DNA from 4 places in the Phreatobacter oligotrophus genome. Region 4 is predicted to be linked to each of the others. Evidence: riboswitches for the same ligand, from Rfam matches in the RefSeq annotation. Region 4 holds a riboswitch; each other region holds the start of a gene.
The links. A riboswitch is a leader RNA that binds a small molecule or an ion and turns the genes downstream of it on or off. The one in region 4 is predicted to bind cobalamin.

Region 1 (7,397 bases), on a different contig from region 4:
GATCTTCATCGTGCTGGTGGCCGTTCTCGCCGCGGTCGTCATCGCGCCAATGTAAGCAGCCGGTCGAGATCGATGAACGTGGTGAGATGCCAAGCCAGCCGGTCCAGCGTGCGTTCGACCAGGTCGTCGTAAGCGATTGTCGTCGCGCCACCGTCCAAGCGGGCAAGCCATGCCGCGCGCTGTTTGTCGTCGGCGAAAATTCCGTGGATATAGGTGCCGACCACCAGGCCATTGGCTGAAATCGCGCCCTCGGGCGTTCCGTCCGCGAGATGCGCGAACGGCCGCGCACGGTCGGATCCTTCCGTCACACCCATGTGCATTTCGTAGCCGGAGAAGGAGACACCGTCGCGTGTCGTTCCGCTGCTCAGCTCCAGTCTTTTCTCCGGCGACAGCACCGTTTCGACGTCGAGCAAACCTAATCCCGGCACCGTTCCGGCCGGCCCTTCGATGCCGCTCGGATCGGCGATGCTCTTGCCCAACATTTGATAGCCGCCGCACAGCCCAAGCACCATTCCACCCCGGCGGACATGCGCGGCGATATCGACGTCGAAGCCGCTCTCACGCAGCGCCCTTAGCCCGGCAATGGTCGTTTTCGATCCGGGAAGGATCACCAGGTCCGCATCGCCGGGCAATGCTTGGCCGGGATGGACGCGGATCAGGTTGATGTTGGATTCAGCTTCAAGCGGATCGAGGTCATCGAAGTTGGCGATCTGCGGCAGGATGGGAACGGCGATCACAAGCTTGGCGTTGTCGCGCCGCCGGGTTGGACGATCCAGCGCCAACGAATCCTCAGCCGGAAGATTCCGCGACTCGGAAAAGTAGGGAACCAAGCCAAGCGAAGGCCAGCCGGTAGCAGCGACAATTGCGTCATCGCCGGCGGCGAACAAGCTTGGGTCGCCGCTGAATTTGTTGACGATGAAGCCTTGGACAAGCGCGGCGTCTTCGGGATCGAGAACGGCCTTGGTGCCGATCAGACTTGCAATCACGCCGCCGCGGTCAATGTCGCCGATGATCACGACAGGCGTATCGGTTGCACGCGCGAAACCCATGTTGGCGATGTCATGTTTCCGCAAATTGATTTCCGAGGCGCTTCCCGCGCCTTCGACCAGGATCAGATCGGCTTCTTGCTTCAAGCGTTCGAAACTGTCGAGCACGTAGGGCATTATTTTGGGTTTCATGCGCATGTATTCGATGCCTTTCGCCGTGCCATAGACTTTTCCCTGCACGACGATTTGCGCGCCGACTTGACTCTGTGGCTTGAGGAGCACCGGGTTCATGTGAATGCTGGGCGGCACGCCGGCGGCGCGCGCTTGCAGCGCCTGCGCGCGGCCGATCTCGCCCCCGTCGGCTGCGACCGCGGCGTTATTGGACATGTTTTGCGCCTTGAATGGGCGAACCCGCAGTCCGCGTTTGGTGTAGGCGCGCGCGAGGCCGGCGACGATGAGCGATTTGCCCACGTCGGAGCCGGTGCCCTGAAACATAATCGCGCGTGCGGCCACTGTCAGAACTCCAAATCTTAAAACTCGATGCCGGGCTGTGCCTTCACGCCGGCCTTGAAGTGATGTTTGACGAGGGTCATGTCGGTGACCAGATCGGCCGCGGCGATCAGGTCGGGCTTGGCGTTGCGGCCGGTGATGACCACGTGCAGGTCGGGTCGCCTCGCGGCGAGCGTTGAGATGACCGCCCGCAGATCGAGATAATCATAGCGCAGCGCGATGTTCAGCTCATCGAGGATGAGGAGCGCGAGCGTCGGGTCGGCCATCAGTTCGCAGGCTTTGTTCCAGGCGCGTTCTGCCGCGGCGACGTCGCGCTTAAGGTCCTGCGTATCCCAGGTGAAGCCTTCGCCCATGGTGTGCCAGACCACCTGATCGCCGAAGGTCTCCAGCGCGTCGCGTTCCGCCGAATGCCAGGCACCCTTGATGAATTGGATAACGCCGACGCGCCGCCCGCGTCCGAGCATGCGGAGCGCGAGCCCGAAAGCCGCGGTCGACTTGCCCTTGCCGGTACCGGTGTGGATGATCAGCAGGCCCTTCTCGACTGTCTTTTCCGCGATCTCGGCGTCCTGCACCGCCTTTCGCTTTTCCATCTTGGCGCGGTGGCGTTCGGCTTCGGTCTCGTCGATGATCTTGCTCATGGCGTTCCCTTTACGAACATCGGCAGCCCTGCGACGACGAGGACGACGCGGTCGGCACGCGCCGCGATCCGCTGATTGAGCCGCCCTTGCAGATCGCGAAATCGCCGAGCTTGTGCGTTCTCTGGCACGATGCCAAATCCGACCTCGTTGCTGACCAGAACGAGCGGCGTCTTGCGCGTCGTCATTGCGGTTTCGAGGCGCTCAACTTCGGCGTCGATGTCGCGTTCCTTGAGCATCAGATTTGAGAGCCACAGCGTCAGGCAATCGACGAGAATTGCGCTCGATGCCGCTGCGGTGGAGATCGCCCCAGCGAGGTCGAGCGGCGCTTCGACCGTTTGCCAATCGCGTCCGCGACGATCGCGGTGCTTGGCGATCCGCGCCGCCATCTCGTCGTCCAATGGTTCCGCGGTCGCGACGTATATCCAGGGCGGTCGCGACGCCATGACAGCCGATTCCGCATAGCGGCTTTTGCCCGACCGGGCGCCGCCGAGGACAAGGGTCAATTGCGGGCCGTCGCTTGCCAATAGACCATCCACCATTCAAATCATCACCCTAAGCCGGCGCGGTCCTTTGAACCATATTGCCCACCCAAAAGGCTAGGGCCGCACCGGCGCGCCAACTGGTGCGTCCATTGACAAAGCCGCCATCTGGCCATTTATAGGTCTGGAACTGACGGTCTTTTCGAACAGAAGAGCGAAAAGGGAATGCGGTGCGGGACGAAGGTCCCAATTCCGTAGCTGCCCCCGCAACTGTAAGCGGCGAGCTCGTGCCACAATGCCACTGGGACATTCCCGGGAAGGCGGTGACGGGCGGTGACCCGCAAGCCAGGAGACCTGCCGTTAGTTCCGTCACGTGCCGGGCGGGGTGCCCTGGCACAAACAACGCTGTGACGGCCTCATCGGGCGGCGTATGCCGTTCGAGCACCCGAGATTAATGCGGATCGCTCCAAGGAGGAGCAGCGCGGGTGACAATGGCCGATAATTCCAACAACGCAGACATTGAGGCGCGTAACGGCGCGACAGCCATCATCTATGTCTGCACGACGTGCCGGCAGCCCGACGATCCGGACGATGCGCCACGCCCCGGCGCGGCGCTTGCCGCGGCAACGGCGCGTGCGGCTGAAAACACCGATATCACCGTTCAACCGTTGCGCTGCCTTGCTAATTGCAAGCGCGGCTGCAGCGCGGTGATGCGACGGACCGATGCATCGGCCCCCGCGTGGACTTACGTATTCGGTCATCTCGATCCGGCGGCGGACGCGCAGGCGTTGGTGCAAGGCGCGCAGCTTCTCGCTCAATCGGCCGACGGCTTGATGCCGTGGCGCGACCGGCCGGACGCCTTGAAGCGGGGATTGATCGCGCGGGTGCCGCCGTTTGATTTTCAGGAGCCGAGCGAATGACGGATGAGCTTGCGCGCGTTCCATGTACGATCGTCACCGGCTTTCTGGGGGCCGGCAAGACGACGCTGATCCGTCACGTGCTGGCCAATGCGAACGGGCGCCGGCTCGCCATCATCGTCAATGAATTTGGCGATGTCGGCATCGACGGCGAAATCTTGAAGGGTTGCGGCGACGAAACCTGCCCCGAGGAGAATATCGTCGAGCTTGCGAACGGGTGCCTGTGTTGCACCGTGGCCGACGAGTTTGTCCCGGCGCTCGACGTCATTCTCGCGCTCCGTCCTAAGGTCGAACACATCGTGATCGAGACCTCCGGGCTCGCGCTGCCAAAGCCGCTGGTCCAAGCGTTCCACTGGCCGTCGATCAAGAATCGCGTGACCGTGGATGGCGTGGTCGCGGTCGTCGATGGCGCGGCGCTGGCCGACGGCCAGGTGTCGGGCGACATGAAGGCGCTGGCCACGCAGCGTGCGGCGGACAACGCGCTCGATCATGACGATCCGATCGAAGAAGTGTTCCAAGATCAGATCGCATGCGCCGATCTTGTCGTGATGAACAAATGCGATCTTCTTGATCAATCGGGGATCGACAAAGCGTCGGCGTCAATCGCCAAGGCCTTGCCGCGCGCGGTCAAGGTCGTGCAGGTGTCGAACGGCAAGGTCGATGCGCCGACGCTGCTCGGCCTCAATGTCGGCACCGAAGCCGATATCGAAAACCGCCGGACGTTGCATGACGACGAGCTCGATCATGATCACGACGATTTCGACAGCTTCGTCGTGCCGCTGCCTGAGATCGACGACCCGGCGGCGCTGACGGGTCTCGTGGCGGCGACCGCCGAGGCGACCGGCGTGCTGCGGATCAAGGGTTTCGCGGCGGTGCGCGGCAAGCCGATGCGGCTCTTGGTGCAGGCGGTCGGCCCGCGCGTCACGTCGCACTACGATCGCCCCTGGGCCGCGTCGGAAAAGCGCGAGACGCGCCTAGTGGTGATCGGGCTTAAGGGACTAGACCGCGCCGTCATCACGCGCATGCTCAGTGGATGATCGATGCATCTATTGACGACCAGCTCAGCGAGCCTTGACGACATCGTCGAGCCGGTCGATCTCGGTCAGCCGCCCGGCGATATCGCTATTCTTTCGTTTGCCGACAGCGATCTAGGCGGACTTGCCGCAGCCTGGGCCGTCGAGCGCGAGACGTTGCCGAGCGTCCGTCTGGTGCAATTGCGCGATCTCAAGCACCCGATGTCGGTCGACCTCTGGATCGATCGCGTTGGCCGCCATGCCAAGGTGATCGTCGTCCGTCTGCTCGGCGGGCTCGTTTGGTGGCAATACGGAATTGAGCGGCTCGCCGTGCTCGCGCAGGAACGCGGCATCGCGCTGGCAGTGTTACCCGGCGAGGATCGCGACGATCCGCGGCTTGCCGAGATATCGACGCTGCCGTCCGACGAACTCGCGGCCTTGCTGCGCTACTTCCGTGAGGGTGGCCGTGACAATCTTCGCGCGCTCTTGCGCCGGTTGTCCGGACATGCAGGGGCGGCGTTGAAATATTCCGAACCCAGCCCGCTGCCACGGGCCGGTGGATACACGCCGGCGGAACAAACGATTGATCTCGATCGCCTCCTGAGCACGATTACGCACGGGCGGCCGGTGATCCCGATCGTCTTTTACAGGTCGATGCTGCTGGCCGCGGACGTTGCGCCGATCGATGCGCTCTATCATGCGCTGGTCGCGCGTGGGCTCGCGCCGGCGCCGCTGTTCGTCACCAGCCTGAAGGATGCCGAAGCCGCCTTGTTCCTACGCGCGGCATTATCGCGGTTGGCTCCCGCTGTGATCGTCACCACGACGGCGTTTGCCGCCGCCGGAGAACCCGGCGCGCCAACGCCGCTCGATGACGTCGGTGTTCCCGTGCTTCAGGCCATCGTCGCCACCACCAAGCGTGCGGCCTGGAGCGACAGCCCGCGCGGGTTTGGCGCCGCCGATCTCGCCATGCATGTCGTGCTGCCCGAACTCGATGGCCGCGTGCTTGCCGGCGTGTTGTCATTCAAAAATCCCTCGCAACTGTTCGAAGGCTTGGCGTTCACCGGCATCGCTAATGAGCCTGAGCCGGGTCGGATCGATGCCGTGGCCGATCGGATTGCGAGCTTGGTGCGATTGCAGATGAAGCCGCGCCACGAACGGCGGATTGCGATCCTGATGCCCGATTATCCCGGGGCGCCGGGCCGGACCGGCTATGCCGTCGGCCTTGATGTGCCGGCCAGCGTCAACGCGCTGCTCACCGATCTTGCGGATGCGGGCTATGCTGTTTCAGACGCGCCTCAGAGTTCGAAAGCACTGCTTTACGCTGTCGGCAAGCCGGACTCCGACTGTTGCATGTCCATCGCGGCGTATCGCGAGCAGCTTGCCAAGCTTCCGTTGAGCGTCGACGAAAAAATCCGCGCCGCATGGGGCGAGCCGGAGACCGATCCCGATGTGCGCGACGGTGCGTTCCATTTCCGCGCGCGCAGCTTTGGCAACGCGATCGTGGCCTTGCCGCCCGACCGCGGGCGACCGGGCAGCCGGCGGTCGGACTATCACGATCCGTCATTGCCGCCGCGCCATGCGCTGCTGGCCTTCGGGCTATGGATGCAGCATGTCGCAGCCGTCGACGCCATCGTCCACATGGGTGCTCACGGCACGCTCGAATGGCTTCCCGGCAAGGCGGTGGCATTGACGCAGGCGTGCTTCCCGGAAGCTGTCGTCGGATCGCTGCCGGTCATCTATCCCTTCATCGTCAGCAATCCCGGCGAGGCGGCGCAGGCCAAGCGACGGATCGCAGCGCTCACCATCGGCCATCTGCCGCCACCACTCGTGGGTGCGGACTTGTCCGGCGACGCGCGCGAGCTGGAACGGCTGGTCGATGAATATGCCCAGGCCGATGGCCTTGACCGCCGCCGGCGCGAGCGGCTGGCCGGCCTGATCGTCGAGACCGCGCAGCGTAGCGGCCTTGCCCGCGAGGCCGGCGTTGAGACGCGCGCCAATCCGGAAGAGGCGCTGCGCCGCATCGATGCTTGGCTGTGCGATCTCAAGGATCTCGCGGTCAAGGATGGCCAGCACATCTACGGACGCGCGCCTTTGGGTGGTGGGGCGGATCCTGCCTGGACCGCGAGCGCGGACAGCGAACGGCGCAGTCTGATCGATGCGCTCGACGGACGACGGATCGCACCCGGGCCCTCCGGCTCGCCGCATCGTGAGCGTCGCGACGTGATGCCGACCGGGCGCAATATGTATACCGCCGACCCGCGCACACTGCCGACGCCGACCGCCATGGACCTCGGCCGCCTGGCGGCGGACGAGGTCATCCGCGGCTATATGCAGACCCACGGCGAGATGCCGCGCGCTTTGGTGATCGACCTGTGGGGCAGCGCTACATTGCGAACGGGCGGCGAGGAGATCGCGCAAGGTCTCGCTTTGATGGGTTGCCGGCCGACATGGGATCACGGCACCGGGCGGGTGCTCGGAATCGAGGTGCTGCCGTGCGTGTCGAGCGGCCGGCCGCGCGTCGACGTGACCTGGCGCATCTCTGGGCTGTTCCGCGATTTGTTCCCGGCGCAAATCGCGCTGCTCGATGCCGCGGTGAAGGCGGTTGCTGCGCGTGATGAAGTCGACGATGAGAATCCGCTGGCAGCGGTGCGCCGGGCGTCGAACGGCGATGCCAGAATTGCACTTGCGCGCATTTTCGGAACCGCGCCCGGCGCTTACGGCGCTGGCGTTGATTTGCTGAACAACGGGCAAGAGACCGACCGCCAGAGCATCGGTGCGGCCTATCTTGCCGCCGCGTCGCACATCTACGGCGGGGCGGATGGCGCGGGTGATCACGCGCCCGACGCATTTTCCG
Region 2 (7,397 bases), on a different contig from region 4:
TGGGGGCGGCGACGACGGTCGCACCGCCGGCCATCGCCACGGTCTTCTCCAGTTCGTCCTTGCGGCGGCCCGCCACGACAACGGCATAGCCCGCCTTGGCGAGCGCCAGGGCCGAAGCCCGCCCGATGCCGGAGCCTGCGCCCGTGACCACTGCGATACGCTGAGACATGCTGATCCTCCCGATGCGGCGGGCACTGCCGGCCCGCTCGTCTGCCGAGCGGGAGACTGGCCGAAAGCCGCGCCCCTGTCGACGGGGGCGCGGCAAGGCAGCGATGCGAAACGGTTTAAACCGCGGCGCGGCGGCTCACTCGCCGCCGAGCTTCACGCGCATGCCGGCATAGACGGCAGCGCCCGGCCCCTGGTAGCCGAAGACCTCCTGGTAGCGCTGGCCGAAGAGGTTTTCGCCGCGCACATAGACGGTCGCATTGCGGTTGAGTTCGTGGGAGATCTGCGCGCCCACCAGCGTGTAGGCGCCGAGCCGCACGTCCGTGGCGCCGGCCGGCCCGAAGAAGCTGTCCCGCATGGTGCCGTTGTGGGCGACGGTGACTGTGACCTTCGTCTTGTCGTCCGGCAGGGTCGCCACCGCCGAGAGGCTCGCGGCATGGCGCGGACGGCGCAGCGCCTCCTTGCCGACATAGACGCCGCCGACGAGTTCGGCCGACTGGGTGTCCGTGTAGGTGTAGGAGCCGGTGATCGACAGCCAGCCGAGCGGGCGCGCCGTCACTGCCACCTCGACGCCCTGGCGGGTCGTCTCGAAGGGCAGGTTGATCGCCGTGCCGCCGGACTGGACGATGGCATCGCGCACGCTGGCGCGGAAATAGGTGACGTCGGTCACGAGCTTGCCGCCGAACCAGCGCTGCTCGATGCCGGCATCCCAGCCGATGGAATGTTCAGGCCGCAGCGTCGGGTTGCCGGTGAAATTGGCGAAGAAGCCGAAGAGCTCGAAGAAGGTCGGGTTGGTCACGCCCTTGCCGATCGATGCGTGCAGCTTCGTGCCGGTGCCAAGCGTCTGGGCCGCCGTCACGCGCCAGGTCAGCGCATTGCGGAAGGCAGAGTTCCAGTCCTGGCGGAGCGCGCCGGAGAGCGACAGGCCGGTCGGCAGGCTGACGAGATACTCGCCGAACAGGCCCTTGCGCTCGCGCGAGCGGCCCGCGCCGGCATAGGTGTCGTTGACGAAGGGCCCGAAGAAACCATCGCTCTCGTAGTAGTAGCGGAAATGCTCGCGGGTGATGTCGGCGCCGCCGACGACGGTGTGGCGGGCGCCGAGCAGGCCGGGCGTCTCGAACGTATAGGCCGAGCGGTACTCCGCCCGGTTGCGCTCGGTGCGCGACCAGAAGCCCTGGCTCTCGAGGAAGCCGAAGGCCGAGACATAGCTGTCGCGGGCATTGGTCGACTGCTGCGAGGTGTCGGCGGAGAAGCGATGCGTCCAGGCCCCGTCGAGCAGCTTGGCAGTGGCGGCGACACGGCCCTGGATGTCGTTGGCGGTGTTGCGCCCGGTGCCGGCGGCAAGGAAGCCGTAGTTCGGATCGGTGACGAAGCCCGGTCCGAAGGCGGTGTTGCCGGGATTGTAGAAGCCGCTGCGGCTGACCATCCGGAACACGCCCTCGACGTCGAACCAGTCGGCAAGGTCCGCGCCGATCTTGGCGGAGAGCGAGCCCATGTCCGAGCCGTTGGGCCGCGTGGTGCCGGGCGCGACGACGAAGCCGCCGGAGCGCAGGCCCGAAATGGAGATGGCGGCGTGGAAGGGACCCTGCGCGCCGCGGACGGTCGCCGAGCCCTGGAGCGTGCCGAAGGACCCGCCCTCGATCCGCGCCGTCAGCTCAGGCTTGGCGAGGCCGCGGCCCGACTTGGTGGTGATGGAGATGACGCCAGCCTGGGCATTGGGGCCCCAGATACCGGATTGCGGGCCACGGATCACCTCGATCCGCGCGATGCTGTCCACCGGCAGGTTGGCGAGGTCGGCATCGCCCGAGTTCACGTCGTTGATGGGAATGCCGTCGACCACCACCAGGACCTGGTTGGATTCGGCGCCGCGCACGCGCGTCTGGGTGAGGCTGCCGCGGCCGCCGGACTGGTTGACGGCGACGCCGGGCACGAGGCGCAGCACGTCCGGGACGCTTGCCGCGCCCTGGTTGGCGATGTCCTCGGCGGTGATGACGGTGACGGCCGAGCCGACGCGCGGGGCCTCCAGCGGCACGTTGCTGGCGCCGAACACGGTGATTTCGGGCAGTTGCGCCGCGGGGAGCGGCGGCTGCTGCGCTGCGACGGGACCGGGAACGAGAATCACCGCCGCCGTGGCGAGCAGAACGGAAAGACGTTGACGACGGGGGAGACGGGAAACGACAGGCATGGCGGAACTCCGCTGCGGACCCAGATGGTCGCGGAATTCCGGCCTGAAGAGGCCAAACGTCCGCGACGGTGGTGTCACGGATCAAGCGGAAGGGACCGCTCCCGGGCGCGCCTCCCGCACGCACGGACAGTGACGTCGCGTCGGCCGGTCTCCTGGCTCGCGGGTCGTCGCCCGGTCCCCGCCTTCCCGAAGCCCGAACGGGGCGTCAGTGGCTGATGGGGGAGGGCTCACCGCTTACAGTTGCGGGGGCAGCTGCGGCCTTGCGGAGGGCCATGAGGCCCGCCACGCACCGCATTCCCGTGGCCGTCCCTTGCGGGCGGCCGCCGTCGCGTGCCCCATGAATGCGCCGGGTTGCGACAATGTGTCAATCCGGCGGCAAGCGGATGCCCCCATGCGAAAGGCCCGCCGTTGCCGGCGGGCCTTCCGATCAGAGCGCTGGGCGTCAGGTCAGATGGACGGGGTCCACTGGGCCGGGACGAGCTGGAAACCGGCGCCGTCCTTGGCGATGTAGCCGTTGGACGGGAAGGGCGCGTGGTAGAAGTGCACGCGGGTCTTCTCGCTCGCCGCCATGTCGAGCAGCTGGCGACGGGTCGCGCGGGCGGCATCGGCATCCATGTCGAAGATCGCCGACCAGTCGGGATTGCGCACGAAGAGGGCGGGGTGGTTGGTCACGTCCGCCATGTAGACGAGCTTGGCATTGCCCGAGGAGATCATGAACACGCTGTGGCCCGGCGAGTGGCCATAGGCCGGCATCGAGGTCACGCCCGGGGCCACTTCCGCGCCCGGCTTGAACTGCTTCACGGCGGAGGCGACCGGCGAGAAGACGCGGCGGCAGTTCTGGAAGGCGCCGCGCATGGCCTCCGGAGCGGCGTTCATGCGCTCGTCCGACATCCAGAAGGCCCATTCCGGCTCCGGAACCTGGATCTCGGCATTCGGGAAGACGGCGGTGCCGTCGCGCAGGCGGATGCCGTTGATGTGGTCGCCGTGGAAGTGGCTGATGATCACCGAGGAGACGGTGGCCGGATCGAAGCCGGCGGCGCGGAAATTCGCCATCCAGGTGCCCGAGGTCGGAGCGCCGGTATTGCCGTTGCCGGTGTCGAGCAGGACGACCTTGCCGCCGGTCTCGACGACGAGGGTGTTGAAGGGGATCGGGACGGCATTGGTCGGCAGGAAGGCCGAGGCCATGGCAGCCTGAACCGCCGGCAGCTCGGCATTGCGGACGAAGCCCTCGAGCGGACGGGCGAAGAAGCCGTCATTGATGGCGGTGACGGTGATGTCGCCGACCTTGTAGCGGTAGAAGCCGGGGGCCTGGACGGCCGCGGCGGCAGCCTGGGCGAAGGTCTCGCGGGAGGCGGCGGTGAGGAAAGCCGGGGCGGCGAGGGCCGCAGCGCCGGTGGCGAGGGCATGGCGGCGATTGATCGTGGTCATGGTGTCCTCCGACAGGGGCGCAGCCGCCGACAGGTATGCGGACGGCGAGGCAGTAAATTGCCGGAACCGGCCCGCCGTCCAGTGCTTGTCACATGAATGTGACCGCTTGTTTCTCCCGCGCCTCAGCGCGAGGAGACGCGGGTGTTGGCGCGGGCCACGGCGGCCACCGCCTCGGTGCGGTCCCGCACCACGATCAGCCGGCGGATTTCGCCGCGCAGGAAGGCCTGCAGGAAGCGATCGTAGTCCTTGATGGAGATGCAGCCGTTGGAGTCGCCGTTCGGCCCGAGCAGGTAGGTGTGGGCGAGCAGGCCGGCGCGGCCATGGATGGCCTGGCTGCCGCCAACCGGGTTGAGGCGGATGGCGCGCACGCCGTGGAACAGTGCCTCGCGCTCGGTCAGGTCATAGACATGCGGCGGGGTCGGGCCGCGCATCCGCACATGGGCATAGCGGACGTCGTTGCGATAGGCGCCGAGGCCGGACTGGGCCTCCAGCTTCTCGCCGTTCGGCAGGTAGACCATGCGCGAGCCGATGTCATAGATCGCGACGCCCATGGGCGGACGCGGCGCCGGGCCGCCGATCCCGAAGGAGAAACCGCCGCCGAGGCCGCCACCGCGGGAGGCCCCGGCATCGGTGCCGAGATTGCCGTCGCTCGGGGCATAGGCGAGCTGCGGGCCGTCGCCCTGGCCGTCGCGGCGGGGGCCGAAGAGGCGCTCGAAGAAGTTGCGGCCATCCGGCTGGGCCGGAGCGGGCGCGGCGGCGGCCTGCTGCTCGCGGCCGTTGCGGCGGGTGGCGATGCGCGGCGCTTCGGGTGTCGCGGCGGCGGCGGGCGCGTCGGAGGGCCGGCGCATCGGCAGCGGCGCGACCAGGGTCGTGTCGGGGCCGTCCTCGTCCTCCTCGGCGGCGGCGGCGCCGGCGCTGCCCGGACGGGCGAGCGGCATGGGGGCAAGCGGCAGGCCCGGCCGGCTCTCGAGACCGACATCGCGGCCGGGCAGGCTCGCCAGCACCAGCGGGCCGGTCGGCAGGGCAGGGGCGGCCTGCGCCGCGGGAGCCGGCGCGTGGATATGGGCGGCGAGGGGGCGGGCCGTGGCGAAGGTCTGGCGGCCGGCGCCGAGGTCGTAGGCGGGATCCAGCAGCGGCGCGAAGGAGCCGAGCGTCACCAGAGCAGGCTGCCCGGCGCCGATGGTCACCGGCGCGGTCGCGGCCTCGGCGCGCTCGATCGTGCGCGTCTTCAGGGCCAGCGTCGCGAGGCCGGCAAGACCCGCCGACAGCGCAAGCACGGTGAACCAGGGGAAGCGGGGGGCGTCGGCGCGCGCCGAACGGGCACCACGCACGGGGTCGCGGGTCAGGTTACGCATACGCAACGGCCTCGTCACGCTTTGGCACGTTCCCCCCATCGAAGCAGCAGCGAACCATCATCGCCGTTCCCTCGGGGGAGGGCTGCGCAGCGACCGAGCGGCGGAGCGAACCGCCGACGATGGCCGCACAGGAGCCAAACAAAAGAGGCATCCATAAGGCGCGTGAAGGGTTAACCGCCGGTGAAGACCCCATAGTGCCGTGGAGTCGCGGGTGCGGCAACGGCCGTCTTGCCACAGGCGGCCACCATTGGTAGGCGAAGGGCACGGTGGCCGGCTTAGCACAGCGGTAGTGCAGCGGTTTTGTAAACCGAAGGTCGGGGGTTCGATCCCCTCAGCCGGCACCAGTTCCCTTGTCAGTTCGTCAGGCGCAGGCGCTTGATGTGGTCGCCGATGGCGTCGAAGGCATTGGCGAGGCCCTGGTCGGAATCGGCCAGCAGCGCCATGGACGGGTTGGTGGCGCATTGCTGCAGGATGGACTGCGCGGTCGCATCGGTGACGTAGAAGCCCACCGTGTAGATCTGGATGCCCAGCGCCTTGGCGTTGGTGCAGGCCGTCAGCGTCTTCTCGTTCATCTTGGCGACGATGTCCGAGCGGTTGCTGGAGGTGGTGCCGAGGCGGCCGGCCGCTGAATAGCCATAGGCCGAATAGAACGAGCCGTTCATGTTCGGCAGGCCGATCGCGTCGTTGGCGCCATCGGTCATCAGCACCATGATCTTGCGGTTGTCGGCGGTGTTGTAGGCGCGGCCCTCGGTGAAGGGCGGCTCGGGTGACAGCACCCGCCAGCCCCACATCACCGCCTCGTGCAGGTTGGTGCCGCCATAGGCCGGCATCGCCGTCAGCGCGGTGGTCAGCGTCGTCTGGCTGGCGGTCAGGGGAATGATCGGGTTGGAGTCGCAGAGCTGGTTGGGCCCGCGCCGCGTGCCGTTGGCGAGCGAGGTGTCGGGCGTGGCGCCGTTGTATTTGCAGGTGCGGCGCTGGCGGGATAGCGTGTCGGTGCCAAGCCCGGTCTGGCAGGAGCCGTCGCCCAGGTAGTTGTTGTAGAACGACCACCAGGTGCCCTCGTCGGGCTCGTCCGGCGCGAAGCTGGGGACGAAGAGCGTCGCCGGGTTGCCGCTGGTGGGCGCGGTGTCGGTGACATCGTGCGGCGAGGGCCGCGCCTCGACGCAGCCGCCCCAGGAGACGTTGCGCATCTGCGAATAGAGCGTCAGGCGGCTTACGCCGGTCGAGAAATTCTCGTTGTGGATGGGCGAGGTGCCTTGGCTGTCGATCCAGCTCGCGCCGGCATTGTTCGATCCGACATTGACCATGGAGGCGAAGGGCACGACGGCCACCTTCGCGTCGCCCTGGATATAGGCCATGTCGAGGACCTTTTTCATCAGGTCGGTCGCCGACGAGCGTAGCGTGGTGATGCGCGAGCCGGCCATGGAGCCGGAATTGTCGAGGACGAGGGCGACCTCGATCAGGGCGCGGCCGAGCTGCGATGAGGACTGCGCGCCAACCGGAATCGAGGAGATGCCGATCACCGGCAGCAGATAGGGCTGGTGGGCCAGCGTGGCGCTGGCGTCGACCTTGCGGGCGGCCGCATCGACCACGACGGTGAGCGACACCTGCGCGCCGAAATCGAGGTTGGCGTTAAGATGGTTGCGAACGATCTGGGTGATCTGGGCGTTGGTCGAGCTGGCCGTCACCGAGCGGGTGGCGGCGAGGGTGGCGGCGTCGAGGGCGCTCTGAAGGCGCACCTTGCGGCCGCTCGCCATGGTGTAGTCGACCGCGCCGCCGGCAATGCCGATGATCGGCAGCAGGGCAACGGCGAAGAGCTGGACGATGGCGCCGGAACGGTCTGTGCGGAACCGCCGCAGCACATGCCGGGCGGAGCGGGCAAGCCGCATCAGACGCCGCGGCGCAGTCGGGACGGAGGGGCGGGCGATCATTGGCGCTGGTCCTTGGGCAGGGGGTTCCCCCTGTTCTGGCCAATTTCTGGGCAATTAGCGCTAAATGTTCTGTGAATTTGGCCGCGTAAACATGCCCTTAGGTGAGCCTGGGCTGCGGATTGGTTACTCGCCGGTGAACCCGCCGAGGTCAGGGCGTGAAATGCCGGGCGATCTCCCGGTGGAGGAGGGCGGCGAAGGCCTCCTCGCGCTCAACCACCTCGAAGGCCTGGCCGCCGATGCCGATGGCCATGGGCTGGGCGCCGGCTGCTGCCGGAAGCAGCGTGCAGACGATGCCGGCCCCCGGAACGATGCGGCTTGCGGACAGCGCATGGC
Region 3 (7,397 bases), on a different contig from region 4:
CACCGAAGACCAGGATCGCGCCGAGGGCGAGGGCCTGGGCCGACTTCTGGGCGCCGACCAGGCTGAAGAGGCTGGCGACCGCGAGATAGAGCACGATGGCCAGCGCGAAGGACCGCGCCACCGCGAGGCCGCCGGGCACCGCCACCGGGCCGGGCCGCCGGATCGAGGCGACCGCCTCCACCGCGCCGCCGGCGGCGAGGAAGGCATGCGCCTTGTAGAGCGAGTGGGCGACGATGTGCAGGAGGGCGAGGGGCCAGAGGCCGAGGCCGCACTGCAGCAGCATGAAGCCCATCTGCGAGACCGTCGACCAGGCCAGCGCCGTCTTGGCGGCGCTCTGGGTGAGCATCACCACCGCGCCGAAGAGGGCAGTGAGGCCGCCGAGCATCACGAGGGCCGCCATGCCGCCCGAGCTCGCCTGGACGAGTTCGGCGAGGCGGATCATCAGGAAGCCGCCGGCATTGATGATGCCAGCATGGAGGAGGGCCGAGACCGGGGTCGGGGCCTCCATCACCTCGGTGATCCAGCCGTGCAGCGGGAAGGAGGCGGTCTTCAGCGCGGCCACCATCACCAGCAGGGCGACGGCGATGTGGGCCGAGAGGGGCAGGCCGGCCTTCGCGGCGGTGCCGATGGCGCCGAGGTCGGCAGTGCCGAAGCCGATCCAGAGGAGGGCGGCGGCGAGGACCAGCAGCACGTCGCCGCCGAACCAGACGAGGGCGAACTTGGTGGCGGCGCGCTGCGCCTCCGCCCGCTCGCCGTAGAACATCAGGAGCCGCCTGAGGCCGGCGCCGACCGCGATGAAGCTCGCGGCGAGCACGACCAGGCTGCCGGACTGGACGAGCAGCAGGACCGCCGCCAGCGTCGCCAGCATCAGGCCGTGGAACCGGCCCTCCTGCTCCTCGCCGTCAAGATAGGAGCGGGCGTAGCGCACCACGACCCAGCCGACGAAGCCGACCAGCACCGTCATGGTCGCGCTCACCGCGTCGAGCCGCAGCGCGAGAAGGGCAGGGCCGGCGCCGACCGCGGTGACCCGCTGGCCGAGGACGAGGAGCTGGATGAGCGAGGCAACCGCGAGGCCGAGGGCGGCCAGCGCCGCAGCTTCGGCGAAGGCCGGATAGGCGCCGGGGCGGCGTCCGGGCCGCACCAGCGCGAAGGCGGCGGCGGCGAGAAGCACCAGCGGTGCGAACTGCACGAAGGGGATGAAGGTCGACATGGCGACTCCGGGGATCAGCGACTGCCGCCGGAGATAAGGCTTGCCTGACTTCAATAAAAATACATAATTTCGGCCGTTACGTTCTATTGAGAAGAACGATGCCGGCGCTGAACCTCCACCACCTCCGTCTTTTCCATGCCGTTGCGGCCGAGGGCACGCTCACCGGCGCGGCGCGGCGGCTCAACCTCGCCCAGTCGGCGCTGTCGACCCAGCTCAAGACGCTGGAGGCGACGCTCGGCCACGATCTCTTCGAGCGCCGTGGCCGCGGTCTCATCCTCACGGAGGCGGGCCGCATCGCCTTCGACCATGCCGAGACGATCTTCCGCACAGCGGAGGACCTCACCGCGACGCTGCGCGAGACCGGCGGGTCGCGCCGCGCCCTCAGGGTCGGCGCGCTCGCCACCCTCTCGCGCAATTTCCAGATGCAGTTCATCCGCCCGGTCATCGGCAAGGGCGAGGTGGAGGTTCACCTGCGCTCGGGCTCGCAGGCCGAGCTGCTGCGGGGCCTGGAAAGCCTCGAGCTGGACGTGGTGCTCACCACCCACGCGCCGCCCCGCGACGACGCTATCCCCTGGCTGGTCAACCGCCTCGCCGATCAGCCGGTCAGCCTCATCGGCACGCCGCGCCGGGTGGGATCGGGCGGAGGCGACCTCGCCACGCTCCTGGCCGAGCAGCCACTGGTGCTGCCCGCCCTCGACACGGCGCTGCGGGCCTCCTTCGACGCGTTTACCGCCCAGCTCGGCGTCACGCCGACGGTCGCAGCCGAGGCCGACGACATGGCGATGCTGCGTCTCCTCGCCCGCGAGGATCTGGGCCTCGCCGTCATTCCGCGCATCGTCGTGCGCGACGAGCTCGCCGCCGGCTTTCTCGCCGAGGCGGCCAAGCTCGACCGCATCACCGAGACCTTCTTCGCGGTGACGGTCGCCCGCCGCTTCCCGCACCCCGTCCTCGCGCGGATCCTGCGGGATGTCAGCGAGTGAACCCGCTCAGCGCGTGAGGCGCTCCAGCACCGGCCGCCAGCGGGCATTTTCCGAGCGGATCAGCGCGCCGAAAGCCGCCGGCGTGTTCGCGGCGCTCATTGGCACCGAGGCGCCGAGCTCCTCGAAGCGGCGCACAAGGCCAGGATCGTCGAGCGTCGCGGTGAGGGCCGCATGGACCTCCGCCACCACCCGGTCCGGCGTGCCACGCGGGAAGAGCAGCCCGTTCCAGACCTCGACCGAAAGATCGGGGAAGCCCTGTTCGGCAGCCGAGGGCAGATCCGGCAGGACCGGCGAGCGCTCCCGCGCCATCAGCGCCACGCCCTGGATGTGGCCGGAGCGGATCAGCGGCGCGATGCTGGTGAGCTGGTCGCAGGCAAAGTCGATCTGGCCGGCCGCCAGATCGTTCAGCGCCGGGGCGGTGCCGCGATAGGCGATGGAGACGGGCGCGGCGCCGGTGCCCTGGTTGAACAGCTCGCAGGCGACCTGCGATGTCGCGCCGAGCCCGGCATGGCCGAAGGACAGGCGATTGCCGCTTCCCGCCACGAAATCACGGAACTCCCGCAGCGATGCGGCCGGCACGCCCTTGCGCGCCGCAATCACCATGGGCGCATTGGCGATGAGCCCGATGGGCACGAAATCGGCCAGCGGGTCATAGCCCGCCTGCGGATTGAGGATGGGGGTCAGCGCATGGGTCGCCATCTGACCCAGCACCATGGTCGTGCCGTCGGGGCGCGACCGTGCCGCGCGCAGCGTGCCGGTCGCGCCGCCCGCACCGGCGACGTTCTCGACGATCACCGCGCGGCCGAGATGGCGGGCCATGCCGTCGGCGGCAAGCCGCGCGACGATGTCGGTCGGCCCGCCCGCGGCGAAGGGCACGATGAGGGTGATGCGACCCGTCTCGGCCCTTGCGCCGCGCGCGGCGGGGACGGCGAGCATGGCGCCGGCGAGAAGGGCGCGGCGGGAGAACGTCACTGCGTGGCGAGCCATGGCCTGTCCTTTCCTGTGGGCTTCGGGGTCTTCAGCGATGCCTTGATAGTGCGCGCGGCATAGGCCGTGGCGACGAGCAGGGCGCAGCCGGTGAGGTTCACGAGGGCGGTCGTGGCGCCGTCGCGGCCCGTGAGGTCCAGCGCGACGCCGGCCAGCGCCGCCAGCACGATGCCGGTGAGGAACGTCGTCAGCGATTGTTGCCCGACGGCGAGGACCGGCTTCAGCGAACCGTCGAAGAGCGACGACCGCCGGCTCGCGAGCAACGCCGCGAAGAGCCAGGCCAGCACCAGCACATGGACGAGCCGGAGGGGATGCAGGGTCGAGATCGCCTCGGCCGGATAGATCGCGCGGTAGATCTCGCCAAGCGCCGGGAAGGCCGCATGGGCGCCCGAGAAGGTCAGCGGGATGCAGCCGAGGATGAAGGCGGCGGCAAGGGCGATGCGGGCCGGCGTCGCCCGCGGCGGCGTGAGCCACCCGACCGTCGTCGCATAGCCGAGGAAGAACAGGAACTGCCAGGCCAGCGGGTCGAAGTACCAGAGCTTGCTGCCCGCCGGATGGGCCGGGAGGTTCAGCGGGTAGACCTGCACAAAGAGCCAGAGCGCCGCCGAGAGGCCGAGCACCAACCAGCGCGAGGCGCCGGCGACAAGGGTCATCAGCGGCACGGCGGCCAGCAGGACGATGTAGAGCGGCAGGATGTCGAAGAAGTCCGGCACATAGGTGAGGGTCATGAGGCCCAGCACCGCCTCTAACGGTGAGGCGACGGGATAGGCGAGGCTGTAGCGGGCGGCATAGGTGCTGCCGCCGAGCCAGGCGTCCATCGACAGCATCAGCGCCGCGAAGCCCGCGAAGGTCAGCACCTGTGCGAGCCAGAGCTGCCAGACGCGCTTGCCGATCCGCCGCGTGCCGGCGACCCAGCCGTCGCGGCGGAAGGTGCCGCCGAAGGCGATGCCGCAGGCAAGACCCGAGCAGAGCACGAAGGCTTCCGCCCCCGAGGAGAACCCCATCCGGGCCGGGATGAACTCGGCCCAGAGGTTGCCCGGCACATGGGCGACGAAGATGATGAGCATGGTGAGGCCGCGCGCGAGGTCGATCCGCGCGTCGCGGCTGCGCCCCTTCGGCTCGGCCGTGCCGGCAACCGGGCTCATCGGCCCTCCTCGAAGCGCTCGAAGACGATGGCCGCGAGGTAGCCGTAGATGGCATGGCCGACGAGGCTCATGAAGGAGAGCACCGGCACGTTGTTGAGCAGGAACGGCTGGCCGGCGAGCGGCGCGAAAAAGCCGAGCGCGATGAAATAGGTCGCGACGCCCCAGATCCAGCCGGCCGCCGTGACGCCGAGCCAGGGCAGGGCCCGCGACAGGATGTAGTAGCCGATCGGATAGAAGATCAGGCCGGTCAGCCCATGCAGCAGCTCCGCCATCGGGGTGCTGACGGTGAGTCCGAGCTGGTGCTGGAACAGCGACTTGACCAGCTCTGGCGGCTGCAGCGGGAAACCCGCCGCCCAGTGCGTGAAGGTGGCGGAGAAGAACTCCCAGAAACCCAGGCCGGCGGCGCCGCCGAGGAAGAGGTTCCACAGCGTGCGGGCCGAGGGCACGGCGGGAATGGCGATCAAGGACGTCGGCTTGGTGGCGGTGGCGGTCTGCATGGCGTCGGTTCCCCCTGGTTGGACGCGATGTTCCGGTTTCGCCGACAATGGCCCGGACGTTACGCGGTCCTCTTCACGGGTGCGTGACGAAAGGGAAGCCGGTCCCGAGGTCCGCGGCTTGAGCCGGCGGCGGGGCCGTGGCACTGTCCGCGCCGAGCAGTGCCCGCCCCGGCGGGTGAAACGGGAATGCGGTGAGGGTTCGCCCGAGGCCGCGGCTGCCCCCGCAACTGTAGGCGACGAGCCCTTGTCGTGAGCCACTGGCCGAAAGGCCGGGAAGGACGGCGGGGCGCTTGAGTCGCGAGCCAGGAGACCGGCTGCTCATAGTGCTGCTGATGGACGCAAGCCGGCGGGGAGCACGGGTTGCGCGCTGGCGAGGCCGAATGCCGGGCCTCGACCGTCAGGGCTGGCATCTGGCGCCATGGCGCCGGGAATATTGCATCGTGACCACCACCCCATCCCCTGATCGTCCCGCCGGGCCGGTCATCGTCACCGTCTGCACCTCCTGCCGCGCGCCCGGCACCGAACTGGCCGAAGCGCCCGGCCGAAAGCTCTTCGAGGCCGTGGCGAGCGCCGCCGAGGGGACCGACTGCCGCGTGCGGCCGACCCAGTGCCTCAGCGTCTGCAAGCGCATCTGCTCGATCTCGCTGTCGGCGGCCGGCGGCTACACCTTCGTCTTCGGCGACCTCGATCCGGACCGCGATGCCGGTGACGTCGTTGCCATGGCCAGGGCCTGTGCCGAGGCCCCGCATGGTTTCGTGCCCTGGCGCGACCGTCCAGAGGCCATGCGGCGCGGCATCATCGCCCGGGTGCCGCCGCCGGACTGGTCGCCGGAGGATGGCAGCGCGCCGGCCTGACGGACTGAGCGGCCGGGACGGGCAGGGACGATTGGGCTCCTTCGGACCTGATGGGCTCACCGCCGCCTGGGAGATGAACCCTCTCCGGAGGGCGGGCGTGACGAAACGCCGTTCTCCGTCGCGGCGCCCGGGGCTGGCACCGGGGCGGGGGCGCAGCTAGGCTCCCCTCAGCTTCCGCCAGAGGTCACCCCCGCATGCCGCATCCGGCGCCCGATGCCGTCCTCGCCAGCAAGCCGCGCCTGCGCTGGCTCGACGACGACGCCCTCAACGGGGAGCCGGACGCAGCCGCCCTCGACGCGGCGCTGACGCCGGAGGATGCCTTTTTCGTCCGCAACAACGGCGACATGCCGGCCATCGGCGCGGCCGGGGACTGGCGGCTGGAGGTCAGTGGCGAGGTGCACCGGCCCTTGTCCCTGACCCTCGCCGACCTCGCCCGCGATTTCCCCGTCGTCGATGTGACGGCGGTCCTCGAATGCGCCGGCAATGGCCGCGCCTTCCTTTCGCCGCCCGTCCCCGGCGCGCAATGGCGCCACGGCGCCGTCGGCTGCGCCCGCTGGACCGGGGTGCGGATGCGCGACGTGCTGGAGCGGGCCGGGCTCACCGAAGCGGCGATCTACACGGCCCATCACAGCCCCGACCGCAGCCTCACCGCCCCCGGCAAGCCCGCCCTGTCGCGCGGCATCCCGATTGAGAAGGCGCTCGCTCCGGAAACGCTGCTCGCCTTCGCCATGAACGGCGAACCGCTGCCGGCCTTGCATGGCGGGCCGCTCAGGGTCGTGGTGCCCGGCTATCCCGGATCGGCCTGGCAGAAATGGCTGGACCGTCTCGAGATCCGCGACTGCGAGCACGACGGCGAGAAGATGCGCGGCACCGACTACCGGCTGCCGATCAAGCCCCTCGGGCCGGGCGATGCGGTCGATCCCGCCGATTTCGCGGTGATCACCGACATGCCCGTGAAATCGCTGATCACCACGCCGGCCGCAGGCTTCACCCACGCGGTCGGACGGCCCCTCGGCGTCGCCGGCTGGGCCTGGTCGGGGGCAACGCCTGTCGCGGGGGTGCGCCTCTCCGCCGATGGTGGCGCGACTTGGACCGAGGCGGATCTGGCGCCCGCCGCCGACACTTTCGCCTGGCGGCGCTTCTCGGCCGCCCTCGCTGTTCCCGCAGGGCCTGTGATGCTCGTTGCCGTCGCCCGGGACCTTGCAGGCCGGGACCAGCCCCTCGACGCCGCGCCGTGGAACCCGCGCGGCTATTGCAACAATCTCGCCCACCGGGTCGACGGCGTCGCGGCCTGAACGTCGGCGGGCCCGCAGCGGACCCGCCGACATGGAGCCTCAGGCCGCCTCGGCGGTCGCCTGCCTGTTGATGCTGCCCTTGGCGAGCTTGGTGAGGTCGGCATCGGTCTGCTCCTCCTCGGCGAGGGTCTCCGCCAGCAGGCGGGCGGCGTCCTTCTCGCCGAGCCGGTCGGCCCAGGCCTTCAGCGTGCCGTAGCGCGCGATCTCGTAATGCTCGACCGCCTGGGCCGAGGCGACGATCCCGGCATCGAGGGCCGGGCTGCCCTTGAACTCCTCCAGCACCTCCTGGCCCTCCTCGATGATGCCGAGGATGGCCGGGCAGGTCTTGCCGCGGGCCGCCACCTCCATCTGCTCGAAAACCTTTTCAAGGCGCTCGATCTGGCCTTCCGTCTGGTCCTTGTGCTTCTCAATCGCCGCCTTGAGCTCCTG
Region 4 (7,397 bases):
CTGCGGCACGGATTTGGGTCAGGCGCTTCGACTGGGACGATAGGCTGCTGCGCTTTGGCCTGCCAGCGGAGGACTCGGGCCGTGATCGCCTCGCCGCCGCTTTGCGGGGGCTCGCCACCGGGCCGGGTCATGGAGCGGTCCAGGGCACGATGACCGGCTCGCCCGCGTGCTCGGTCACCAGCGCATCGACGCCATAGACCTCCCGCATCAGCTGCGGCGTCAGCACGGTGCGCGGCGCGCCACGCGCGACGATGCGGCCGCGATCGATGACCATGACCTCGTCGGCCATGCGCGCGGCGAGGCCAAGGTCGTGGGTGACGGCGATGACGAGGGCGCCGCGCCGGGCCTCCTCGCGCAGCGCCGCCATGATGCCGATCTGGTGGCGCGGATCGAGGGCGGCGGTCGGTTCGTCCGCGAGCAGGATCGGCGCCTCCACCGCGAGGACGCGTGCGAGCATGACGCGGGCGCGTTCGCCGCCCGAGAGCGTCGTCACCTGGCGCCCGGCAAAGGCGCTGGCATCGGTGCGGGCGAGGGCCGCGTCGACGATGGCGGCATCGCGCGCGCCCATGCGCGCGGGATCGGCAAGGCCATGCGGGTAGCGCCCGAGCGCCACGACATCGCGTGCGCTGAGCGGCCAGTGCACCACATGGCCCTGCGGCAGGAAGGCGATGCGGCGGGCCCGCTCGCGCGGCGGCAGCTTCAAGAGATCTGTGCCGGCGACGGTGATGCGCCCGGTCGACGGCGTGAGGCCGCCGAGGGCCCTGAGCAGGGTCGTCTTGCCCGCCCCGTTCGGTCCGACCAGCGCGACCAGCCGGCCGGCATCGAGCCCGAAAGCGGCCTCGGTGACCACCGGGCAACCGCCATAGGCGACGCCGACGCCCTCGGCGAGCAGGAGATGGGCGGCCTCGCTCATGCCACGCCGCCGGCAAGGCTGCGCCGCTCCCTCACGATGAGCCAGAGGAAGAAGGGGACGCCGATGATGGCGGTCAGCACGCCGACCTTGATGTTGGTGGTGGCCGGGATGATCCGCACGGCGATGTCGGCGGCGAGCAGCAGCGCCGCGCCGGTCAGGGCGCTCGGCACGAGGACGCGCGCCGGGTCGTAGCCGACCAGCGGCCGCATCAGGTGCGGCGCGACGAGCCCGATGAAGGCGATGGTGCCGGCGACCGAGACGGCAGCCCCCACGCCGAGCGCCACGCCGGTGATGACGACGAGGCGCAGGCGGGCGACCCCGACGCCGAGGCTCTCCGCCGCCTCCTCGCCGAGCGCCAGCGCCCGGAAGGCGCCGCGCTGCAGATAGAGAATGAGGGCGGCGGGAATGATGAAGGGGAGCGCCAGCGCCACGTGGCGCATCGAGCGGTCCTCCAGCGAGCCAAGCAGCCAGAAGGCGATCTCGAGCGCGGCAAAGGGGTTGGGCGCGAGATTCATCGCGAGCGCCGTGCCGGCGCCGGCGAGGCTCGATATGGCAAGGCCCGAGAGGATGAGGAGCAGCAGGCTGGCATTGCGGCCAGCCACCGCCACCAGCACGAAGACCGACAGGAAGGCGCCGGCAATGGCCGCGACCGGCAGGCCCCAGGACAGGGCGTCGTTGAGCCCGAGCGAGATGGTGGCGACCGCCGCGAAGGCTGCCGATTGCGGCGCGCCGAAGAGGGAGGGCGCGGCCAGCGGATTGCGCAGGAGGCCCTGCATCGCCGCCCCCGACAATCCGAGGATGCCGCCGATGGCCACCGCAAGGATCGCCCGCGGCAGCCGGATCTCGGTGACGATGGTGCGGATGGCCTCGTCGCCGCGGCCAAGAAGGGCCGCGACGATGTCGGAGGGGCTGAGGCGCACCGGCCCCGCCGCGAGGGAGGCAATGGCGAGGACCGCGACGAGGAGGGCAAGGCCGGGGACCAGTCCCCGCCGCGCCAGGCCCGTCATCGTCGCCGCGTCACTCACCAGTTCGCCCTCAGGCCGGCATAGAAGGAGCGGCCGGCCGTGCCGTAGTTGTAGACCTCCTCATAGCGGACATTGGTGAGGTTCTCGACCCGCGCAAAGGCGGTCCAGGTCTTGTCGATCTGGTAGGAGGTCCTCAGGTCAAACCGCATGTAGGGGTTGAGGCGCAGGGTCTCGCCGCTGCCGGAATAGCGCTGCGAGACGTAGGTCATGGAGGGCTCGATGCTCCAGGCCGGCGTCGGCGTCACCACGAAGCCGAGGGTGCCGACATTGCGCGGACGGCGGGCGAGGGTGAGGCCCGTGGTAAGATCCTTGGCCTCGAGATAGGTCCAGCCGGCCCGCATCCTCACGACATCCGGCCAGAGCACGAAGCTTGCCGCCATCTCGACGCCGCGGGTCTCGGCCCGCGCCACGTTGAAATAGCTGCTGGTCAGCGCGTTGTACTCGATCAGGTTCGAGAAGCGGTTGGTGAAGGCGGTGACCGACAGGGTGCCGCGGCCGCCGAGGATGGACTGGTCGATGCCGGCGTCGAAGCCGAGGCTGGTCTCGGCCTGGAGGTTCGGATTACCGTAGATCGGCGCGTAGAGCTGGAACAGGGTCGGCGCCTTGCCGCCCGTGCCGGCGCTGGCGCGCAGCTTCGTTCCGGTCTCGGTGATGCGATAGGCCAGCGTGCCGCGCCAGGTGGCGAAGCGCGCCACGCCGACCACGTCGTCGATGCGGCCGCCGATGGACAGGTCCAGCCGCTCGCCGAGCGGCAATTGCCACAGGGCGAAGAGGGCGCGGGTGTTCTGTCCGGCCTCCAGCGTCGAGGCGCGGGCGATCGGCGTCGGCAGGTAGCGTTCCGAGAAGGTCTCCGCCGTCTCGCGCTCCAGCCGGGCGCCGAACGTGACGCGTCCGGCGAGACCCAGACGCAGGTCGCCCTGGTACTCGGCGCCGACGCGCTGGCCGTAATATTCGGAGAGCGTCGAGGTGGTCTGCGCCGGCGTCTGGTTTGACCCGTAGCGCACCTCGCGGAAGATGCGCTCGGACCGCGCGAAGAAGGTGGTGATGGCGTGGGTCAGCGCGCCGTCCAGCGTGTCCCACGAGCCACGGCCGTAGATCTGGTAGAAGCGGCGGAAGGCGACGTTCGGCGTATCGGGATACTTGCCGGAGGCGGCGTCATATTCGGAGCGGGTGGCGCTCGCCATCACGCCCGCCTCGAAGCGGAAACCGGTGCCGGGATCGTAGCCGAACCGGCCGTAGCCGCTGTAGCGGTCGTAGCCGTCGGCATCGTAGCCCGCGGTGACCGCGGGGTCGAAGCGGCTGATGCGATAGCCGTAGCGGGAGAAGCCGTCGGAGCGCGCGAAGGAGCCGGAGGCGGCGTAGCTCCAGGGGCCCTGCGACCCGTGGATGCCGCCGGAGACGGCGCCGGTGCCGTAGCTGCCGCCCTCGATCTGGGCGAAGGCGCCGGTGGGCCCAAGGCCGCGCTTGGTGATGATGTTGATGACGCCGCCCATGGCGTCGGAGCCGTAGAGGGCGCTTTGCGGGCCGCGCAGCACCTCGATCCGGTCGATCAGCGCGGGCGACAGGATCGACAGGTCGAACTCGCTGCTGGCCGAGGACGGATCGCCGACGCGGACGCCATCGATGAGCACCAGCGTCTGGCCTGAACTGGCGCCGCGCAGGCGGACGGTGGTGGAGGCGCCGGGGCCGCCGGTCTCGGTCACGTCGAGGCCGGGCACGGTGCGCAGCACGTCGACCAGCGAGCCGGGATTGGAGGCCTGCAGCTGCTCACGCGGCACGACGGTGATGGCGCTGCCGGTGCGCTGGATCTCGGTCGGCGAGCGGTTGGCCGTCACCGTGATGTCGACGGAGGGCAGCTCTGTCTCGCGTGGTTGTGGCGGAGACTGGCTGAAAGCAGGTGTGGAAACAGCAGAAAAAGCCGCGTAAGCGGCGGCAAGGGCAAGCCTTGCCCGGAGAGGGTCGCGAACCATGTGTCACCTTCTTCGGCCCACCGCCGAAGTTTGGGGTCTAAGGACACTCTGGGCCGGTCTCCTGGCTCGCGACTGGTCCGGTGAGGGACCGGCTCCAACCTTCCCAGTCCCGGAGGACCAGTGGTGCGTGGAGCTTGGCGTCGCTTACAGTTGCGGGGGCAGCTGCGGCATGGGGCCTTTCGGCCCGCACCGCATTCCCGTTTCACCCGCCTCGCGGCGGGCACCCAGAGCAGCGCCATCACAACCACGGGGCGCAGGCGGCCGCAAGCCGTGCCGCAGGGGCATCGGGATCCCCCCTAAGGGGGGAGGGCTGTGGACAAGTCGGCGCGGGGAATCGGTGACGCCCGGGGGCGGGCTTGCTAGACCGGGGGCGTGGGGAGTGCTCGCCGATGGGCGAACCGGGATCGGACAAGGACACGGATGTGCCGCGGCGGCCGACGGAAGATCGCTTTGCGCGGTCGGAACTCCGCCTACGAATCGTGCTGTCCGGCACGACGCGGCTCGGGCCGGGCAAGGCCGACCTGTTGGAGGCCATCGGCCGCACCGGTTCCATCTCAGCCGCCGGCCGCGACCTCGGCATGAGCTACCGGCGGGCCTGGCTGCTGGTCGACGAGGTGAACCGGCTGTTCCGCCGTCCCGTCGTGGTCACCTCCGCCGGTGGCAGCCATGGCGGCGGGGCGAAGCTCACCGATTTCGGACGGGCCCTGGTGGCCGCCTATCGGCGCGTCGAGGAGCGCACGCGCGCCGCGATCCGCGAGGAATTCGCGCCCTTCGAGACCGACCTGGTGGACGAGCCGGATCAGCCGGGCTGAGCTTTCGGCACCGCGCCGGGCAATCCGCTCTCGTCGATGGCGCCGGCCTTGACCAGCGCCTTCATCGGAACACCCGGCGCGAGGTCCAGCGCCGCGGCCGCGAGCCGCGTCACCGCCGCGACGATCACGTCACCGCCGGTGAGCGTCACGGTCACGGTGGCGAAGGGGCCGCTGGCGTCCGCCTCGACGCGGGTGACGGTGCCGTCCAGCACCGTGCGGGTGCTCAGGTCTCCGGCCGGGCCGCGGGCCAGCGCCACGTCGGTGGCGCGAATGGCGACGCCGACCTCGTCCCCGAGGGGCAGCAGGCCGGGCACGACGATCTCACCGGCAGGATGATCGAGCAGGGTGATGCCGTAATCCGGCAGGCGCTGCTTCACGCGGGCGGTGAGCACCGACCGCAGGGCAAAGCGGTCGCCACCGGACCGGTCAAGCCCCGCGGCGAAGACCTCGGAGGGTGTCCCGGTGGCTACCACGCGTCCCGCCTCGAGCCGCACGACATGACTGGCGAGCCGCGTCACTTCCTCTACGGCATGACTGACATAGACCACGGGGATGGCGAAGGCGTCGCGCAGCCGCTCGATGAAGGGCAGGATCTCCTGGCGCCGCGCCTGGTCGAGCGAGGCCAGCGGCTCGTCCATCAGCAGCAGGCGCGGGCTCGCCAGCAGCGCGCGGCCGATGGCGACGCGCTGGCGTTCGCCTCCCGACAGGGTCGCCGGCCGCCGGTCGAGCAAATGGCCGATGCCCAGCACCTCCACCACCGGATCGAAGGCGATGCGCCGTTCGCCGCGCGGCGTGAACCAGCGGCCATAGGTGAGGTTCGCCTTCACCGAGAGATGGGGCAGGAGCAGCGCGTCCTGGAAAACGAGGCCGATGCGGCGGCGATGCGGTGGCACGGTCCTGCGGCGCGCGGTGTCGAGCAGCACGGTGTCGCCGAGGGTGATGCGCCCCTCCTCCGGGCGCTCCAGGCCTGCGAGCAGGCGGATCACCGTGGACTTGCCCGAGCCGGACGGGCCGAAGAGGGCGGTGACGCCCGGCCCGGCGGTGAAGGCGGCGTCGAGGGCAAAGCCGGGGCGGGTGAGGCGGCAGGCGAAGCGGATCATGCCGGCGCGCCGTGACGGTTGCCGCTGCGCCGCGCCAGCCATTCCGAGGCGACAAGGGCGGCCAGCGCGATGATGACGGCGACGATCGACAGCCGGAAGGCGATGGCATCGCCCCCGGGCACCTGGGTGGCGTTGTAGATCGCTGAGGGCAGGGTCTGGGTCTCGCCGGGAATATTCGAGACGAAGGTGATGGTCGCGCCGAACTCGCCGAGCGCCTTGGCAAAGCACAGCACGGCCCCCGCAATGATTCCGGGGAGCGCCAAAGGCAGGGTGACGGTGAGGAAGACCCAGGCGGGGGAGGCGCCCAGCGTGCCGGCGGCCTCGCCGAGCCGCGTGTCGATGGCCTCGATGGACAGGCGCACGGCGCGCACCATCAGCGGGAAGCCCATGACCGCGCAGGCAAGCGCCGCACCGGTCCAGCGGAAGGCGAGGACGATGCCGAAGGTTGATTCCAGCCAGGCCCCGATCGGTCCGCGGCGGCCGAAAAGGACCAGGAGGACATAGCCGGTGACAACCGGCGGCAGGACCAGGGGCAGGTGGACGAGCGCATCCACGAGGCTCTTTCCCGGAAAGCGCCCGCGCGCCAGCAGCAGGGCGGCGAGGATGCCGAGCGGCAGGCTGGCCAGCGTCGCGACGGTCGCGACGCGCAGGCTCAGGCCGATCGCCGTCCATTCCTCGGGGGTGAGCGAGAGCGCATACATGGGGTGGGTCTAGCGCAGGACCGTGAAGCCTTCAGCCTCGAAGATCCGGACGGCAGCCGGCGAGGCGAGATAGGCGAGGAAAGCGACCGCGTCCGGATGGGTCGAGCCCGCCGTCACGGCGACCGGATAGGCGATGGGCGGGTGGCTGCCGGCGGGAAACGTGCCGACGACGCGCACCCGCGGCTCGGTCCTCGCATCGGTCGCATAGACGATGCCGAAGCGCGCCTCGCCGCGCGCCACGAGGGCCAGCGCCGCGCGGACATTGTCGGCGCCGGCGATGCGCGGGGCGACCTCCGTCCAGACGCCGAGGGCGGTGAGCGCAGCCTGCGCATAGCGCCCGACCGGGACAGACTGGACATTGCCGGTGGCGAGGCGGGAGGCGCCGATGGCCGCGGCCAGCGGAAAGCCAGGGGCGATGGCGAGGGCCACGGGGGTTTCGCTCACCGGCTCGACCAGGACGAGGCTGTTGCCGAGCAGGGTGCGGCGGGTCCCGGCGCGGATGAGGCGGCGCTGTTCGGCAAAATCCATCCAGTCGAGATCGGCCGAGGCGAAGAGATCCGCCGGGGCGCCCTGGTCGAGCTGCCGCGCAAGGGCGGAGGAGGCCGCGAAGGAGAAGGTCACGCGCTTGCCCGTCTCGCGCTGCCAGTCGGCCGCGATGGCCGTGAGGGCGGTCTGCAGGCTCGCGGCGGCGAAGACCACCAGCGGGCGCGTCTCCTGTGCCCGGGACGGGCTTGCGACACCGGCCAGCAGGACCAGGGGCAGGATGCGGCGGGTGAAGCCGAGGATGCGCATTTCGTTATGCTCACACGAATATATCGATGCGCATAACGCCGTGTTGTCGCGGCGCCGTCAAGTCGGGGATGGGGTCAGGCGATG

Region 1: it holds a riboswitch for cobalamin, as region 4 does, so the genes downstream of both, C8P69_RS21645 (DUF1636 family protein) here and C8P69_RS07945 (TonB-dependent receptor plug domain-containing protein) in region 4, are expected to answer to the same signal.
Region 2: it holds a riboswitch for cobalamin, as region 4 does, so the genes downstream of both, C8P69_RS20585 (TonB-dependent receptor plug domain-containing protein) here and C8P69_RS07945 (TonB-dependent receptor plug domain-containing protein) in region 4, are expected to answer to the same signal.
Region 3: it holds a riboswitch for cobalamin, as region 4 does, so the genes downstream of both, C8P69_RS21300 (DUF1636 family protein) here and C8P69_RS07945 (TonB-dependent receptor plug domain-containing protein) in region 4, are expected to answer to the same signal.

What each region holds. Positions count from the first base shown of each region.
Region 1 covers NZ_PZZL01000020.1:3,090-10,486, forward strand. Annotated here, with positions in the region: gene cbiB (adenosylcobinamide-phosphate synthase CbiB) at 1-55, shown strand, start outside; gene C8P69_RS21630 (cobyric acid synthase) at 39-1,499, opposite strand; gene cobO (cob(I)yrinic acid a,c-diamide adenosyltransferase) at 1,517-2,134, opposite strand; gene cobU (bifunctional adenosylcobinamide kinase/adenosylcobinamide-phosphate guanylyltransferase) at 2,131-2,673, opposite strand; cobalamin riboswitch at 2,791-2,989, shown strand; gene C8P69_RS21645 (DUF1636 family protein) at 3,105-3,533, shown strand; gene cobW (cobalamin biosynthesis protein CobW) at 3,530-4,567, shown strand; gene cobN (cobaltochelatase subunit CobN) at 4,571-7,397, shown strand, end outside.
Region 2 covers NZ_PZZL01000013.1:23,957-31,353, forward strand. Annotated here, with positions in the region: gene C8P69_RS20580 (SDR family oxidoreductase) at 1-169, opposite strand, end outside; gene C8P69_RS20585 (TonB-dependent receptor plug domain-containing protein) at 305-2,350, opposite strand; cobalamin riboswitch at 2,476-2,693, opposite strand; gene C8P69_RS20590 (MBL fold metallo-hydrolase) at 2,798-3,778, opposite strand; gene C8P69_RS20595 (DUF2778 domain-containing protein) at 3,901-5,133, opposite strand; tRNA gene C8P69_RS20600 (tRNA-Thr) at 5,403-5,477, shown strand; gene C8P69_RS20605 (TadE/TadG family type IV pilus assembly protein) at 5,487-7,064, opposite strand; gene C8P69_RS20610 (IclR family transcriptional regulator) at 7,213-7,397, opposite strand, start outside.
Region 3 covers NZ_PZZL01000017.1:20,354-27,750, forward strand. Annotated here, with positions in the region: gene C8P69_RS21275 (proton-conducting transporter transmembrane domain-containing protein) at 1-1,210, opposite strand, end outside; gene C8P69_RS21280 (LysR family transcriptional regulator) at 1,309-2,190, shown strand; gene C8P69_RS21285 (Bug family tripartite tricarboxylate transporter substrate binding protein) at 2,197-3,177, opposite strand; gene C8P69_RS21290 (OpgC family protein) at 3,159-4,322, opposite strand; gene C8P69_RS21295 (hypothetical protein) at 4,319-4,819, opposite strand; cobalamin riboswitch at 4,960-5,152, shown strand; gene C8P69_RS21300 (DUF1636 family protein) at 5,260-5,673, shown strand; gene C8P69_RS21305 (sulfite oxidase) at 5,868-6,968, shown strand; gene C8P69_RS21310 (YciE/YciF ferroxidase family protein) at 7,008-7,397, opposite strand, start outside.
Region 4 covers NZ_PZZL01000003.1:154,848-162,244, reverse strand. Annotated here, with positions in the region: gene cobD (threonine-phosphate decarboxylase CobD) at 1-197, shown strand, start outside; gene C8P69_RS07955 (ABC transporter ATP-binding protein) at 128-913, opposite strand; gene C8P69_RS07950 (FecCD family ABC transporter permease) at 910-1,920, opposite strand; gene C8P69_RS07945 (TonB-dependent receptor plug domain-containing protein) at 1,935-3,773, opposite strand; cobalamin riboswitch at 3,943-4,151, opposite strand; gene C8P69_RS07940 (winged helix-turn-helix domain-containing protein) at 4,298-4,720, shown strand; gene modC (molybdenum ABC transporter ATP-binding protein) at 4,708-5,820, opposite strand; gene modB (molybdate ABC transporter permease subunit) at 5,817-6,521, opposite strand; gene modA (molybdate ABC transporter substrate-binding protein) at 6,531-7,313, opposite strand; gene C8P69_RS07920 (RsmB/NOP family class I SAM-dependent RNA methyltransferase) at 7,388-7,397, opposite strand, start outside.